One region of the Alteromonas sp. ABM1_013 genome, then DNA from elsewhere that is predicted to be linked to it. Evidence: predicted binding sites of a transcription regulator. Region 1 holds the regulator's gene; each other region holds the start of a gene.
The links. The regulator sigma-54, encoded in region 1, starts transcription at its own class of promoters, with help from an activator protein. The targets are predictions, from matches to a motif close to GTTGGCACGNNNNTNGNNT.
Positions count from the first base shown of each region.

Region 2: nirB (nitrite reductase large subunit NirB) is a predicted target of sigma-54. The motif match lies at 2,936-2,954, and genes of this name have one in related genera.
Region 3: ACXAGK_RS19250 (DUF2884 family protein) is a predicted target of sigma-54. The motif match lies at 1,624-1,642, and genes of this name have one in related genera.

Region 1 covers NZ_JBSWXH010000001.1:438,889-444,094, reverse strand. Annotated here, with positions in the region: gene lptA (lipopolysaccharide transport periplasmic protein LptA) at 1-538, shown strand, start outside; gene lptC (LPS export ABC transporter periplasmic protein LptC) at 1-24, shown strand, start outside; gene lptB (LPS export ABC transporter ATP-binding protein) at 541-1,266, shown strand; gene ACXAGK_RS01900 (RNA polymerase factor sigma-54) at 1,340-2,821, shown strand; gene hpf (ribosome hibernation promoting factor) at 2,852-3,139, shown strand; gene ptsN (PTS IIA-like nitrogen regulatory protein PtsN) at 3,153-3,596, shown strand; gene rapZ (RNase adapter RapZ) at 3,680-4,525, shown strand; gene ACXAGK_RS01880 (HPr family phosphocarrier protein) at 4,525-4,797, shown strand; gene mgtE (magnesium transporter) at 4,971-5,206, shown strand, end outside.
Region 2 covers NZ_JBSWXH010000001.1:304,398-309,603, reverse strand. Annotated here, with positions in the region: gene nirD (nitrite reductase small subunit NirD) at 1-153, opposite strand, end outside; gene nirB (nitrite reductase large subunit NirB) at 211-2,760, opposite strand; gene ACXAGK_RS01355 (SulP family inorganic anion transporter) at 3,072-4,637, opposite strand; gene ACXAGK_RS01350 (hypothetical protein) at 5,083-5,206, shown strand, end outside.
Region 3 covers NZ_JBSWXH010000007.1:144,543-149,748, reverse strand. Annotated here, with positions in the region: gene ACXAGK_RS19260 (mechanosensitive ion channel family protein) at 1-1,145, shown strand, start outside; gene ACXAGK_RS19255 (hypothetical protein) at 1,222-1,413, opposite strand; gene ACXAGK_RS19250 (DUF2884 family protein) at 1,755-2,594, shown strand; gene ACXAGK_RS19245 (NAD-dependent epimerase/dehydratase family protein) at 2,832-3,644, shown strand; gene ACXAGK_RS19240 (sodium-dependent transporter) at 3,848-5,206, opposite strand, start outside.

The DNA.
Region 1 (5,206 bases):
ACGACTTATTCCCCTAGCAACTAGCGTTCTACTTGCCATCGCTAGCGGTGCGGTAATAGCCAGTGAAGAAGATTTTTCACAACCCATTAAGATAGGGTCAAACACCCAGTTTATTGATGGTAAAAACAAAACCGCGCTGTACAAGGAAGATGTACTTATTACCCAAGGTTCACTCCTAATCGAAGCTGATGAAGTAGAAGTAATAGCTACAGATGGCAGCGGCCGTGAAATATTTATCGCCCGTGGCAACCCTGCAAGCTATTCTCAATCACTAGAAGACGGTACACCGGTATCAGCGAAAGCCAATGAAATTCGCTATGAAGTAATTAATCGCACTATTTCTTTGGCGGGTAATGCTGAGCTACAGCAAGATACCAGTAAAGTGCAAGGTGATAAGATTACGTTCGATATGATTACTGAACAATTGCTTGCAACGGGTGGTGCCGGTGAAGATGGTGAAGGTCGTGTTACCACAGTATTTACTCCTGACACCATTCGTAAAACATCGTCTAAGAAAGACAACGAGGACAATGAATAGCAATGGCAACTTTGAGCGCTAAAAACCTTGCTAAATCGTATAAATCGCGACAGGTTGTTCGCGATGTAAGCCTTTCAGTGTCTACCGGTCAAATTGTTGGTCTTCTCGGCCCTAACGGCGCTGGTAAGACCACCACTTTTTACATGATTGTAGGCTTAGTCAACTTAGACAAAGGCAAGATCGAAATTGATGATAATGAGCTTACTCACCAGCCAATGCATGAGCGCGCACGCCGCGGTATAGGCTACCTCCCGCAAGAGGCATCAATATTTAGAAAGCTTACGGTACATGAAAATATCATGGCCATTTTGCAAACCCGTAAAGATTTAAATTCACAGCAGCAAGAAGAAGAAGCAGACGCCCTACTTGATGAATTTAATATCAACCATATACGTAATAGTACGGGGATGAGTTTGTCAGGGGGAGAACGGCGTCGCGTAGAGATTGCTCGAGCTCTGGCAGCAAAACCACAATTTATTTTGTTAGACGAACCATTTGCCGGTGTTGATCCAATATCAGTTAATGATATAAAGAAGATAATACAGCATCTGCGAGATAGGGGTATTGGTATCCTTATCACGGACCATAACGTACGCGAAACATTGGATGTTTGCGAAAAAGCGTACATTGTGAGTCATGGCGAGCTTATTGCGCAAGGAACTGCGGAACAGGTTTTAAGTAATCAAAAAGTAAGGGACGTATACCTAGGCGAACAATTCAGGCTATAGTTAGTGTAACCTAATTGTCATTTTTCAGTTTCGCTCTGGTATATTTAATTTAGAGCATTTAAATAAGACGTAGATGAAACCATCTTTACAGCTAAAATTTAGCCAACAACTTACCATGACACCTCAGCTTCAGCAGGCAATTAAACTGCTGCAGCTTTCTACGCTTGATCTCCAGCAAGAGATACAAGAAGCCCTCGATTCTAATCCGCTTTTAGAAGTGGAAGAAAGTAACGACGAGCCACAAGTAGAAAAGAACAATGTCGATAGTGACGATAGCGCTGCTGAAGCGACCGCTTCTGCATCGAGCGATACGCTAGAAGCGGGAGATGCACTGGAGAAGAATGATCTTCCCGATGAGCTACCTATCGACAGTACCTGGGATGAGTATTATTCGGCTTCTTCCGCGCCTGCACCTGGCCCATCTAATGATGATGAACAAATCTTCCAAGGTGAGACCACAGAAGACATCCAAGAACATCTTCTTTGGCAAATGCGCCTCACTCATTTTTCAGATACTGACCGCGCTATCGCTACAGCAATCATCGACTCAATTGACGAATCAGGTTATTTAACCGTTACTCTTGACGACATCTTAGAAGCGGTCAACGACGATGATCTAGAAGAGCCTATCGAAATGGACGAAATAGAGTGTGTACTTAAGCGCATTCAAATGTTCGACCCCATTGGTTCAGGTTCTCGTACACCTCAAGAGTGTCTTATGGTGCAATTACGCCAGTTTTCAGAAGACACACCGTGGCTTGCTGAAGCGAAGCAGCTTATTGAGGAATATTCAGACTTACTGAGCAGTAAAGACTACCGCACGCTAATGCGTAAGAGCCGATTGAAAGAAGAGCAGCTGCGCGAAGCAATGCGTTTACTTCAAACCTTGAATCCTCGCCCAGGTAGTGCTTTAGTTACTAAAGAGCCTGAGTACGTTATTCCTGATGTCTCAGTAACCAAGAAAAATGGCCGTTGGGTGGTTGAACTGAACCCCGACAGTCTGCCTAAATTAAGCGTAAACCAACAGTACGCAGCGATGAGTCGTCGTGCCAAGAACAGCAGCGATTCACAATTCATCCGCTCACACATGCAAGAGGCCAAGTGGTTCATAAAGAGCCTTGAATCTCGCAACGATACCTTAATGAAGGTTGCAAATTGCATTGTGCAGCAGCAAATGGGCTTTTTTGAGCACGGCCCGGAAATGATGAAACCAATGGTGCTAAATGATGTCGCAGAAATGGTAGATATGCACGAATCGACTATTTCGCGTGTAACAACGCAGAAGTATATGCATACGCCCCGTGGCATCTTCGAATTGAAGTATTTCTTCTCAAGCCACGTAGCAACAGAGTCAGGTGGTGAGTGTTCATCTACAGCGATTCGTGCATTGATCAAGAAGTTAGTGGCTGCGGAAAATCCTAGCAAGCCGCTAAGTGATAGCAAGATTGCTTCATTGTTGGCCGAGCAAGGCATAAAAGTCGCTCGGCGAACAATAGCAAAATACCGGGAATCATTGTCGATCCCGCCGTCGAACCAACGCAAAAGCCTTATTTAAACGGGCTTAATAATATAAGGAAGACGAAATATGCAAATCAACCTTACTGGTCATCATGTCGAAATCACCGACTCTTTGCGTAATTATGTCGATACGAAGTTCAGCAAACTTGAACGTCACTTTGATCACATTTCTAATGTGCATGTCATCCTGAACGTTGAAAAATTAAATCAAAAAGCTGAAGCGACTGTTCATTTAAGTGGCGCTGAAGTATTCGCATCCTCAGAAAATACCGACATGTATGCGGCGATTGACAGCATGGTTGATAAACTCGACCGGCAGGTAATCAAGCATAAGGAAAAACTGAAAAAACATTAGTAGTTAATTGAGCATGGATATACAAGCCATCGTAAGTCTGGACCGCACCGAGTGTGCGGTTCAGTGTAATAGTAAAAAGCGAATTCTTGAGATCATCGCTGATATCGCTGCCAAGCATAACGATAACATCGACCAGGCAACGGTTCTAAATAGCTTGATGGCTCGAGAACGTATGGGTAGCACGGGTATTGGTAACGGGATAGCACTGCCTCACGGTCGCTTGGCCGGCCTTGAGAAGGTAATAGCAATCGTTGTAACAAGTACACCAGCTATCAACTTTGATGCCCTAGACGAAAAGCCCGTAGACATATTCTTTGCTCTTCTCGTTCCCGAAGAGCAAACCGAAGGACACCTTCAGACACTGGCTACCGTAGCCGGTAAGCTAAGCGACAAAGAAACGATTAAAACAATACGTCGTGCAACAACCAGCGACGAAATTATTTCTGCATTAAGTTAAACAATAAGTGCCTACACCTCATAGGTAGGCGCTTTATTCGACAACTCGTATGTGATGAAACCAGAATATAAGGGAGAATTTAGGTGAAGCTGATCATAATCAGTGGTCGTTCGGGGTCTGGTAAGTCTGTCGCACTTCGCGCATTGGAAGACTTAGGTTACTACTGTGTTGATAATATCCCAGTAAATTTGCTTCCCACCCTCACCCATACTGTTGTTGATGAATACGATCAAGTTGCAGTAAGTATCGACGTAAGGAATCTTCCCAAAAATCCAGATGACTTGGTAGAGATTCTAGATTACCTGCCTTCTTCTTGGTCGATGACTATAGTGTACATTGACGCAAGCGATGACGTTCTGGTTAAGCGTTTTAGCGAAACTCGCCGTCTTCACCCTTTAGCTAAGCTAAATAAGTCTCTATCGGAGGCTATTAGGGCGGAGTCTGCGCTTCTTGCGCCAATTACTGAACGCGCTGATTTATACCTAGATACAGACAAGCTAACAATACATCAACTCGCCGAATTGATCCGTGAACGTATATTGGGTAAGAAAAGTTCACGCCTTGTTCTTGTCTTTGAGTCATTTGGCTTTAAACACGGCATACCTAAAGATGCTGACTACGTTTTTGACGCGCGTTTTTTACCTAACCCGCATTGGGAGCCAGACCTTAAACACTTAACTGGGTTAGATGCCCCCGTGGAAGTATTTTTAGGCTCACAACCCGTAGTAACCAAATTTATTTGGCAGATTCAAAACTTGATGACCACATGGCTTCCCCATTTAGAACGCAACAATAGAAGCTATGTGACTGTGGCTATCGGTTGCACTGGCGGCCAACACCGCTCAGTCTATATTGCCCAAACCTTGTCGAAAACGTTCAGCGAAATACACCCTGATGTTCAAATTCGTCACAGAGAGTTGAACCAGTAATGACTATTCAAAAAACGCTTACAATCGTCAATAAACTAGGCTTACACGCCAGAGCAGCCACGCAATTGGTTAAGCTTGCTAATCAGTTTCATGCCAAAATCATTTTGAAAAAAGGCGATAAAGAAGCCGATGCAAGCAGCGTCTTAGGCTTGATGATGCTGGAAAGTCACCAAGGTGAACAGGTAGATGTTATTGTCGATGGTGATGACGCGGTCGATGCACTTGCTGCAATTGAGGAGCTAATTGAAGGCAGATTTAACGAAGACGAATAGTCTCAACCCGAATATCTCTTGACGAATTAATCAACAGCTAGCTTAGTAATTCCAAATTCTTGCGTAAAAGCCACGCAATTATCATGACAGACTTAATATAATTGCGATATTCTACGCACACTTAGGCTACACAGCCTTTATTTTCCATATCAGCTTAGTAGGAATAACGCCTTATGGCAGAAGCGCTTGTTTCTAAATACGTACAAACCCAATTACGCGCACTTAACGCAGCGTTGATAAACGGTCAATTTGTATCTGTACGTAAGCTTCTGCTTGAACTTCCCCCTTCAGACGTTGCGCATATTCTCGAATCTAGCCCTAGCAGGACCCGTGATGAGTTGTGGGAGCTAATTGATAGCGACTTTCACGGTGATATTTTAGAAGAACTCTCTGATGATGTTCGAAACGG
Region 2 (5,206 bases), 130 kb from region 1:
TGTTTCGCCCTTTATTTTCAAGCAGAAAAGCGCTACTTGCTGTGAGTCAACAAGGGCGCAAACGCCGCTGTTTGTCACTAGGTCCTTCGTCTCACAAACAAGGTGCCATTGCACTGCCTGTTCCGACGCTATTACGTTTTGCGCAGCTGTCATAATTTGTATCTCCTAACAAGGTTGATAAGCCAGTGGCTACACCATTAATTTTGTGAACTACACCATAGAGACGGGAATAAACTGATCTTTCCCTGCTACTTTTTCAGCTTCAGTAGCTGGACGAACCTGCCCCCGCTCTGAAACAAACTGAATATTGGTGTCGCTGGCACTACTGTTTACAAATTGACGGAAACGCTTACGCGACTCAGGGTTTTCAATGGTGGTTTTCCATTCGCACTGATAAGCATCAACCACAGCATCCATCTGTGCTTCAAGCTCACCATTAATGCCAAGAGCATCGTTTATCACAACGTCTTGCAAGTAAGCTAACCCACCTTCTAAGTTGTCCATCCACACCGATGTGCGCTGTAGGCGATCAGCCGTTTTCACGTAAAACATCAGCACGCGGTCGATGTACTTAATAAGGGTTTCGGTATCTAGGTCGGTGGCAAACAGGTCTGCATGTCGAGGCTTCATGCCGCCATTCCCGCAAACATACAGGTTCCAGCCTTGCTCGGTAGCAATAACACCAATGTCTTTGCTTTGGGCTTCTGCGCACTCACGGGTACACCCCGAGACGGCAAATTTAATTTTGTGCGGCGCACGTAAGCCTTTGTAACGATTCTCTAAGTCAATGGCAGTGCCCACAGAGTCCTGTACACCGTAGCGGCACCAGGTGCTGCCCACACACGATTTCACAGTACGCAGTGCCTTGGCGTAAGCGTGGCCGGTTTCAAAACCGCCAGCGACGAGTTTTTCCCAGATATCAGGTAAGTGCTCTACGCGCGCTCCAAATAAATCAATGCGCTGACCACCCGTGATCTTGGTGTACAGGTTGTATTCTTTTGCCACTTCACCTAACAGAATCAACTTCTCAGGCGTTATTTCGCCACCAGGTACACGCGGTACAACGGAATACGTGCCATCTTTTTGCATGTTGCCAAGGTAGATATCGTTGGTGTCTTGCAGAGGAAGATGTGAAGCCTTAAGAATGTAATCGTTATACACCGAGGCTAAAATTGAGCCCACAGCGGGCTTACAAATTTCACAACCTAAACCTTCACCATGCTGTTCAAGTAGTTCGTCGAAGGTGCGAATGCCGTTAACTTTAACAATGTGAAACAGTTCTTGTCGGGTGTAATTAAAGTGCTCACAAATCGCTTTTGATACTTCAACACCGCGCTTTTCAAGCTCGCTATCTACTACGTTTTTAAGTAGTGCGGCACAGCCTCCACAACCAGTACTGGCTTTAGTTTCACCTTTTACATCGCCAACGCTGCAACAGCCACCTTCAATAGCTGAAACAATGTCGCCCTTAGTCACGTTTAGGCATGAACAAATAGAGGCTGTGTCTGGAAGTGCATCGGCACCTAATGCTGGTGCAGCATCAGAAGATGGCAAAATCAGGCTTTCTGGGTGTTCAGGTAATTCGATGCTGTTAAGCGCATATTGTAATAGCGTGTCGTAGTCGCTGGTATCGCCAACGAGTACAGCACCAAGCACGTACTTTTGCTCGCTATCTACCACCAGCTTTTTGTACACGCCTTCTGGCTGATTTAAATAAGTGTAGCTAAGCGCACCGGCTGTGCGTTCATGAGCATCGCCAATTGAGCCCACTTCCACACCCATTAGCTTGAGTTTGGTACTCATATCTGCGCCAGCGAACTCGGCATCGCCGCCGGTGATATGACTTACAGCCGTGCGCGCCATGGTATAGCCAGGTGCTACCAGGCCAAAGATTTTGTTATCCCACAGTGCACATTCGCCCACCGCGTAAATATTAGGGTCAGAGGTCACGCAGTGATTATCAATGACGATACCGCCGCGCTCACCTAGTGTTAGCGCTGATTTTCTACCGAGCTGATCGGAAGGTCGAATACCAGCAGAAAATAAAATCATGTCAGTTTCTAGCGCAGTGCCGTCTGCAAATACCATTTTATAGCGGCAGGTATCACCAGCTTCGATAGTTTGGGTTGCTTTTTGGGTATGAACGGTTACGCCTAAATCTTCAATTTTGTCTTTAAGCACTGTCCCACCGGCTTGGTCTAGCTGCACTGCCATTAGCTGTGGTGCGAATTCAACCACGTGAGTATCTAGCCCAGCTTGCTTTAAGGCATTCGCCGCTTCTAAACCTAGAAGACCGCCGCCAACGACAACGCCTACCTTGCTCACCGCTGCTGACGCTTCAATAGCGAGTAGATCGTCTATGGTTCGGTACACTAAGCAATGTTCTTGGTCGTTCCCGGGAATGGGAGGCACGAATGGATAAGAACCAGTGGCAAGAACCAGCTTATCGTAGCTAAACACCTGCCCTTCAGAAGTCGTCACTTTATTATGGTCACGGTCTATATCCGTCACCAAGGCATTGGTGACTACGTTTACGCCCCATTCGGCGTACTGAGCGGGTGTAGTAAGCGCTAGGTCATCAGCACTAGCGCCACTAAAAAATGATGACAGATAAACGCGGTCGTATGCGAGGCGAGACTCGCCGCATAAAACGGTTATTTCTACATTGGCATCGCTTTGGTGAAGCTGCTCAACAAAATGATGCCCCACCATGCCGTTGCCTACGACGACAATTTGCGTTTTTGAGTCCAATGAAGTCATGGTATTCCCCTTTTTTCGGGACAAAAAAAAGCCCGCTTCAACTTTCGTTGATGCGGGCTTCGTTGCCTATTTTGCCAACGGTTTAGGTCGGCTAACACATTTTACGGAGTGTTATAAATCACACAATTTTCAGCGATTGACACAAATCACCAAAACACACTTTACGTTTATAGCTATCCAAGTTCAGTGCCAAAACCGTAAACAATTGTTTTTATTTGATTTACTAAAAAATAAGCATTATTCAGACTTCACAACTGCACCAAACAAACGCAAAACTGTGTTTACTTGGTGCATTAAGGCTTTCAAATAACTTAGGCCAGCTTATCCGTCGCTACGCGGTAGCGAGGGTCTTCAACTACATTAATTTCAACAAACTTATCGGCCTTGCGAAGCAGTGAGCGACACTCATCACTGATATGGCGAATGTGTAGCTTTTTACCCTGCTCTTCGTATTTGTCAGCAAGGGTATCTAGCGCATCGATACCTGATGAATCCCAAATGCGAGAGTCTTTAAAATCGATAACTACATCATTAGGGTCGTTAGCGATATCAAACAGGTCTTTGAAATGCGATACCGAGCCAAAGAAAAGCGGGCCGTCTAGCTCATAGACTTTCCAACCGTCGTTATCGATATGCGATTTCGCTTCAATATGACGAGCGTGTTTCCATGCAAACACAAGGGCAGAAACGATAACACCGACAACCACCGCAATGGCAAGGTCAGCAATAACGGTAACGCCTGTCACTAAAAATAGTACAAAGGCATCTTCTTTGTTTACGCCGCGAATAATTCTGAATGAGGCCCACTCGAAGGTAGCGATAACTACGACGAACATTACGCCAACAAGAGCAGCAAGCGGGATCATTTCAATAAGCGGTGCTGCAAATAGAATGAAGCCCAATAGTACAAGTGCGGCAGTAATACCGGATAAGCGACCACGGCCGCCAGAGTTTATATTGATCATACTTTGACCAATCATGGCACAACCACCCATACCGCCAAAGAAACCGTTAACGGTATTTGCAACGCCTTGGCCAACACACTCTTTATTACCGCGACCACGGGTATCGGTCATTTCATCAATTAATGAAAGAGTAAGAAGCGATTCAATAAGACCGACCAAGCAAAGAATCACTGAGGTTGGTAGTACTATCATGAAGGTTTCCCAGGTGAACGGCACCATAGGAATAGCAAAGCTAGGAAGCTCACCCGCTAGCGTTGCAGTATCACGCTGGTCAGCCGGTAACAGGTCACGAACAAAGTCGATTACCGTACGTGCTTCTAAGTCGAGGCCGTGTACTAATGCTGTTACCGTAACAATCGCTACTAGCGACGCAGGAACAGCTTTGGTTAGCTTAGGCAGTAAATAGATAATGGCCATGGTTAACGCCACGAGCCCTAGCATCCAGTACAGCAGCGTACCTTCCATCCACTGCAATTCTCCAGCAGCGTTAGTAACTTTAAACTGGCCTAATTGCGCCAAGAAAATAACGATTGCAAGACCGTTTACAAAGCCAAGCATTACCGGGTATGGCACTAGACGAATAAACTTTCCTAGCTTGAATATACCGCACATAATTTGCAGTAAGCCGGCTAAAATAACCGCGGCGAATAGATATTGCACGCCGTGCTGGGCAACCAGCGCCACCATTACAACGGCCATAGCGCCAGTAGCACCAGAAATCATTCCTGGACGGCCACCAATAGCCGAAGTGATCAAGCCCATCATGAAGGCCGCGTATAGACCAATCATTGGTTCTACGCCGGCTACAAATGCAAATGCGACGGCTTCAGGGACCAGGGCTAGTGCCACTGTAATACCTGATAGCACGTCGTTCTTAACGTTGCTGTCTTTACTGGTAATTAAATCGAACATGTTCTCTCAGAAGCTAAGATGTTAAACACAACAACCCACCGTGGCGTAAACCGCGTGATAGCAGTACACCAAGTAGGCAGGATGATTTTTCGGCGATTCTACCACCATTGTAGCTTAAAATCTTTTAATAGATTGTTACTGACGCACGAACACAGTTCAGAGGGGGCAGCGGCAAGACAACAAAAGCAAAAGCCATTTAGTTTCTTGTTAACGCCGCTTCTTGGTTTAGTTTCAGATGCGCTAAATTTTGGGGCCTTTGCTGACAAAAGGCATCTTACGTGGCATCGTATTGCAGTATTTTATTAACCTAGCCCATCGTTGCGCTTAGCTCTTAGCAGGAGCCCGTAGCATTAGCTCGTATTATTGGCCCGCTACTTCGCGCTAAGTTGCACTTAATGATGTGGCAATGATGTAAGGCATAGGTCTTATTTAACGAGGAGTTTACGTGGTACCTTATATTCTTACCATTTTGTGCGTGCTAGTTGCAGGCGCTATTCATTGGATGTCGCCAAAGGCTTATTGGAAAGCCACCATTATGTCTACCGCCGTTATCTTACTATTTTCTGTTG
Region 3 (5,206 bases), on a different contig from region 1:
CGGCGCTCTTTATTTACGTTACCACCCCCGTTCTCATTGACGCTGAAGCTGTCATACACGGAATGATGATTAAGAGTGCCCAGCTGTACATGCTGTATAGTGGGCTATTGGCTTTGTATGCCATGCTAAGCACGGTAGAAGATGTCTACAATGCTTCAGCCCTATCTCGGCGCGCTCCTATTACAGGCTTCATTCAAGTAACGAAACTTGCCTTCGCTATTATTACCATACTGCTTAGTATTTCTTTAATTGTAGACAGAAGCCCGCTGCTTATTGTGTCTGGCTTAACAGCCATTGCTGCTGTGCTGCTATTAATATTCAGAGACACCATTTTAGGCTTTGTTGCCGGTATTCAAATTGCCGCCAACCGCATGTTTAATACGGGCGATTGGATTGCCATGCCTAAGTATGAAGTAGATGGTGAAATACTCGAAATAGGCCTTACTAACGTTAAGGTACAAAACTGGGACAAGACCATCTCTACACTGCCGACCTATAGCCTAACCACAGAAGCAGTAAAGAACTGGCGCGGTATGCAGGAGTCTGGTGGACGCAGAATTAAGCGTGCCATTTATATTGATGTGCACTCGATCAAACTCTGTGACAACGATATGCTAGAGCGATTTTCCAAAATTCGTTATATCAACGAATATATCGACAAGAAGAAAAATGAGCTCCGGGCTTATCACAGAGATTATTCGATTGATGAATCGGACCTGTTAAACAATCGTCGCCTTACTAACATTGGCACTTTTAGGGCCTATTTAGAAGCTTACCTACGTAAGCACCCAGACATTAACCAAGAACTAACCCTCATGGTTAGGCAGTTACCGCCTAATGAGCTTGGTTTGCCTTTAGAAATTTACTGCTTTAGTGTTCAAAAAGAGTGGGTCAAATACGAAAAAGTTCAGGCAGATATTTTTGACCATGTCATGGCTATGCTAGACCTGTTCGACTTACGCGCTTATCAACGTGATGGGCATTTATCCTTGCTTGCCCATCGTGAACATAGCGTGTTTAACAGCACTGGTGGAAACGAAGCCCTACAGGAGTCTGCTGCTCATCACCGTATTGATGACAAAAGTGCTAAGGCGCCAAGAGAAGCTCAGGACAAAAACGAACACGACCGCAAAGACAACGACTAGTAGAACTGATATCACTATTGTTTAAAGGCGAAAAAAAACCGGCTGTAATAGCCGGTTTTTTCATAATGCTTATCGCTTAAGCCAATGCGTAGGCCATCAGTAAGCAAAGTACTAAACCAGTAACGCCAAAAAAACCGTACTCGATTTTTTCCTGCATACCTTCAGCACCTGCTTTAGCAGTCATAAAGCCCATAACGATGCTGCTTAGCCCTAGCGTAAAGGCAATTAGCGCAACACCAAACATAATTGCATTAATCCAATCAGCCATTGTGATAACCCCTTAAAAATATTGGCGGTATTATGCACCAATAAATAAGATTTAACCATGCTTGGATTGGCTTAAATCTATCGCTATTGGTATTAATTGATCTTAGTCAAATCTACTAATTAGTTAGCAATTTCACTAAATAGTGAATTGGAAATTGCTCTAAAAAAACGCACACATAACCTAACCAACTGAAAAATATAAATTTTAAATCTTGGCAAGGCCATTGCTCTACTAAAGATATACCAGCAAATAACGCTAGTGTTTATTTGATAGTGACTCTACAACCCGTCGTAGCTCTTAGAACAAGGTTGATGTGTTACACCTAAATTAAGGAATGAACAATGTCTAACAAACTATTACTTTCAGTTGCTGTTACCAGTGCTTTGATAAGCGGCCACGCATTCGCGCATGACACAAGTTTTCAGAACAACAGCTGCGACATGGAGCTTGATGGCCATATTCAGTATTACCAAGGCGACCTCACGGTTCAGATGGACAATGGTTCGGTAATGACAATTGATGCTCAACACAATATGACCATCAACGGTGAGTCAATTTCGCTAAATAGCGAACAACAGCATTGGGTAAGTGAATACTACAACAACATTGATATTGCTATTCCTATGACCCTTACTATTGCCAGTGAAGGCCTACAAATTGCCAATGTAGCAGTAACTGAAGTGTTTACTGAACTGTTGGGCGGCGATCAAATGGGTGATGATTTCAATGAATTGTTCAACTCACTAGAGACCAAACTAAACACCTCATTTTATGATGACGCGGGTAATATCCGCGTAGATTCTACGAAATTTGACGAGCCAGGTTGGTTTGACGAAAGCTGGGAGCAAGAGTTTGAAACACAAATTGAATCTTTGATCAGTGAATCTATGGGCAGAATTCTTATCGCGGTTGGCACACAGATGCTGTGGGAAGGGGGTGATATGTCTGAGTTTGAACAAAAGATGGAGCGCTGGGGTGAAGATTTAGAATATCGCTTAGAAAGCCAAGCCGCTTCGCTGGAAGAAAAAGGCGATGCTTTGTGTAAAGTGCTGAAGAAAGCCGACTATGCCGAAGGTCAAATGCAGGCATCTATATCAGGGCTTGATGACTTGAACCTGCTGGATATTGACCCCAACGACCATCATGGTCACAACGAGCACAATGACGAAATGAAAATGTAGTCGAATAATTTAGCGAACTATCCCCGCTACAACAAACTACTTACCTTTCTGTTTCACTTATTTTGAAAACCGACTGAAAAACCAGTCGGTTTTTAGTTTTTATAGCGGTCGCTATCTAACTTTTGAATATTTCACCTCTTTCAGATTTCTGCTTTTTCAGTTAATGATAGGCGTATTAACGACATCCGCCCCCCGATTGATGTACTCTTAAACCCTAAACAAAGGGGAATTTAATCGATGACTCAGAATGTAGTAATTAGTGGCTATGGCTGGTTAGCCGGCTATGTAGGCAACGCACTGTCAGGTAAGGTCAATATTATTGGTACCACGCGAAGCCAACAGAAACGCCAGGCGTTAAAAGAACAAGGTATCACCGCAATTAAATATGCACTAGGCGATGATACATCTGTATTATGTAGCTACTTGCAAGACGCGACTTTATTGTTGAATATTCCCCCTGGTAGAAGAAACACCAACCTCGAATCATTTACTGAAAATATGCTGCGACTTATTGATGCTGCACTAAGCGCAGGCGTCGCGCACATTGTTTTTATCAGTACCACGTCAGTTTATGGCGATGCCACGAACGAAGTAGTTACCGAAGTTAGCACTACACAGCCGCAAACAGCTTCGGCCAAGGCACACGTTACTATTGAAGACTATTTGTTGTCTAAACGAGGTCAGGTTGATATCAGTATTATTCGTCTAGCCGGTTTAGTAGGTCCAGACCGTCATCCCGCTCGTTCGTTAAGTGGAAGACACTTGGATGCAGGAAATAAACGAATTAACCTTGTCCATGTGCACGACATTGTGTCTGTGTTAACCTCAATTATTTGCGACAAGCCACTAAACGACGTTATACACCTTTGCAGCTTATCTCACCCTAAACGCGGTATTTATTATGTAGATGCAGCTAACACTCTGGGTATAGACGCACCACACTTTTCTGATACAGAAGCTCAGCCTGGCGGCAAGGTCATCGACGCTACGCAAAGCTGGGAAAGGCTTAACATTACGCCAGAGTATGGCGACCCTTATCGCATGTTTTAAGGCTTATGCTTGTATGTTTACTTAGCTCGCTAAGACGGTTGTAGATTCATTGAGGTGTATTCGCCAATAAGTTATCAAAAAGCCATGAATTAAGAGCTAATCGCTAAAAGAAACAAAAACGGCAAGCCTCTGGCTTGCCGCTTTTTTATCCGAATTTACTGCTAGCACACAGCAAATACACTAGTTTTGTATGGGGAACATACTTAACCGAACAGGCTTACACCAAAGTATTTTACCGCCACCGTGTTTACAAAAATCACAAGTAGAATTAGCGGAATAAACGTCTTCAATGAAACATCCACATACTTTTCAAACCAGCTGCCTTTATAGCCACTACTGCCTTCTTCCAAAGAAGCATTAAAATTAGCACTCTTCCAGCGATAAATAACGAACAAGCAGATTAGCAGGCCGTTTAACGGCAAAATAGTGTCGTAAAATACATCGTAAATTACGTCAAACAGCGATTTATCGGCACCGGCGTAGTGCATAAATGACGTCAGCATATCAACTTTACCAAACGACAATGCACTTAGAATTGCCAGCACAATCATAATGCTACCTAAAGAGCCTAGCGCCCATTTACGGCTTACGCCTTTTTCATCCATAAGCGCCGCAACAGGTACTTCAAAGATAGACACTAGAGACGTTATTGCTGCAAAGAACACGAGTAGGAAAAACAGGCTCGCGACAATCGAAGCCCCCATATAGCCAATGGAGTCTTGTAGTGCCAGGAAGATACTAGGCAGATAAGTAAAAATCATACCTACAGACGATTCACTTAACTCATCAGGATTAATGTCTGGGTTGAAAGAGAATATGGCAGGAAGAATCATTAAACCTGCGGTAAAAGCCACAGCAGTATCGGTTAATGCAACAAGCTTTGCAGCGCTTGGTACATCCGCACGTTTATCGATGTAACTACCGTAGGTAATAAGAATACCCATACCCAGCGACAGTGAGAAAAAGGCTTGTGATAGTGCGCCGTTCACTACTTCTGCTGTAATTTTTGAAAATTCAGGAACAATATAAAACTCTACGCCTGCCATTGCGTTTTCGCGAGTTAGTACAAAGATAACAAGGCCGATAAGCATCACGAAAAGTGCTGGCATAAGCAGCTTCGCCGCTTTTTCTATCCCCTCTTTTACACCACCTTGAAGGATAAGGTAAACCACACCAACAACAGCAGCCATGTAGACGAAAATAGACTCTGAATTAATAAACACCCCAAAGGTATCGGGGTTTGCTAGTTTGTCTAAGTTCCCGCTAACTGCTTCAAATAAATAGCCAAAAAGCCATACAGTAATAACCATGTAGAAAACGGCAATCATAAACGGCGTGGCAATCGCGAGCCAGCCTGCAAGTTTCCACTTCTTTTCGTTACCACTGATAGCGCTGTATGCGCCTAACGGGTCTTTTTTAGCATGGCGACCTACCGACATCTCTGCCAACATAACCGGTAAACAAATGGCAAAAACGAAAATAGCGTACATTAAAAGGAATGCACCACCGCCGTTTTTAGCTGCACCGACTGGGAACCCCACCAAATTACCAATGCCCACTGC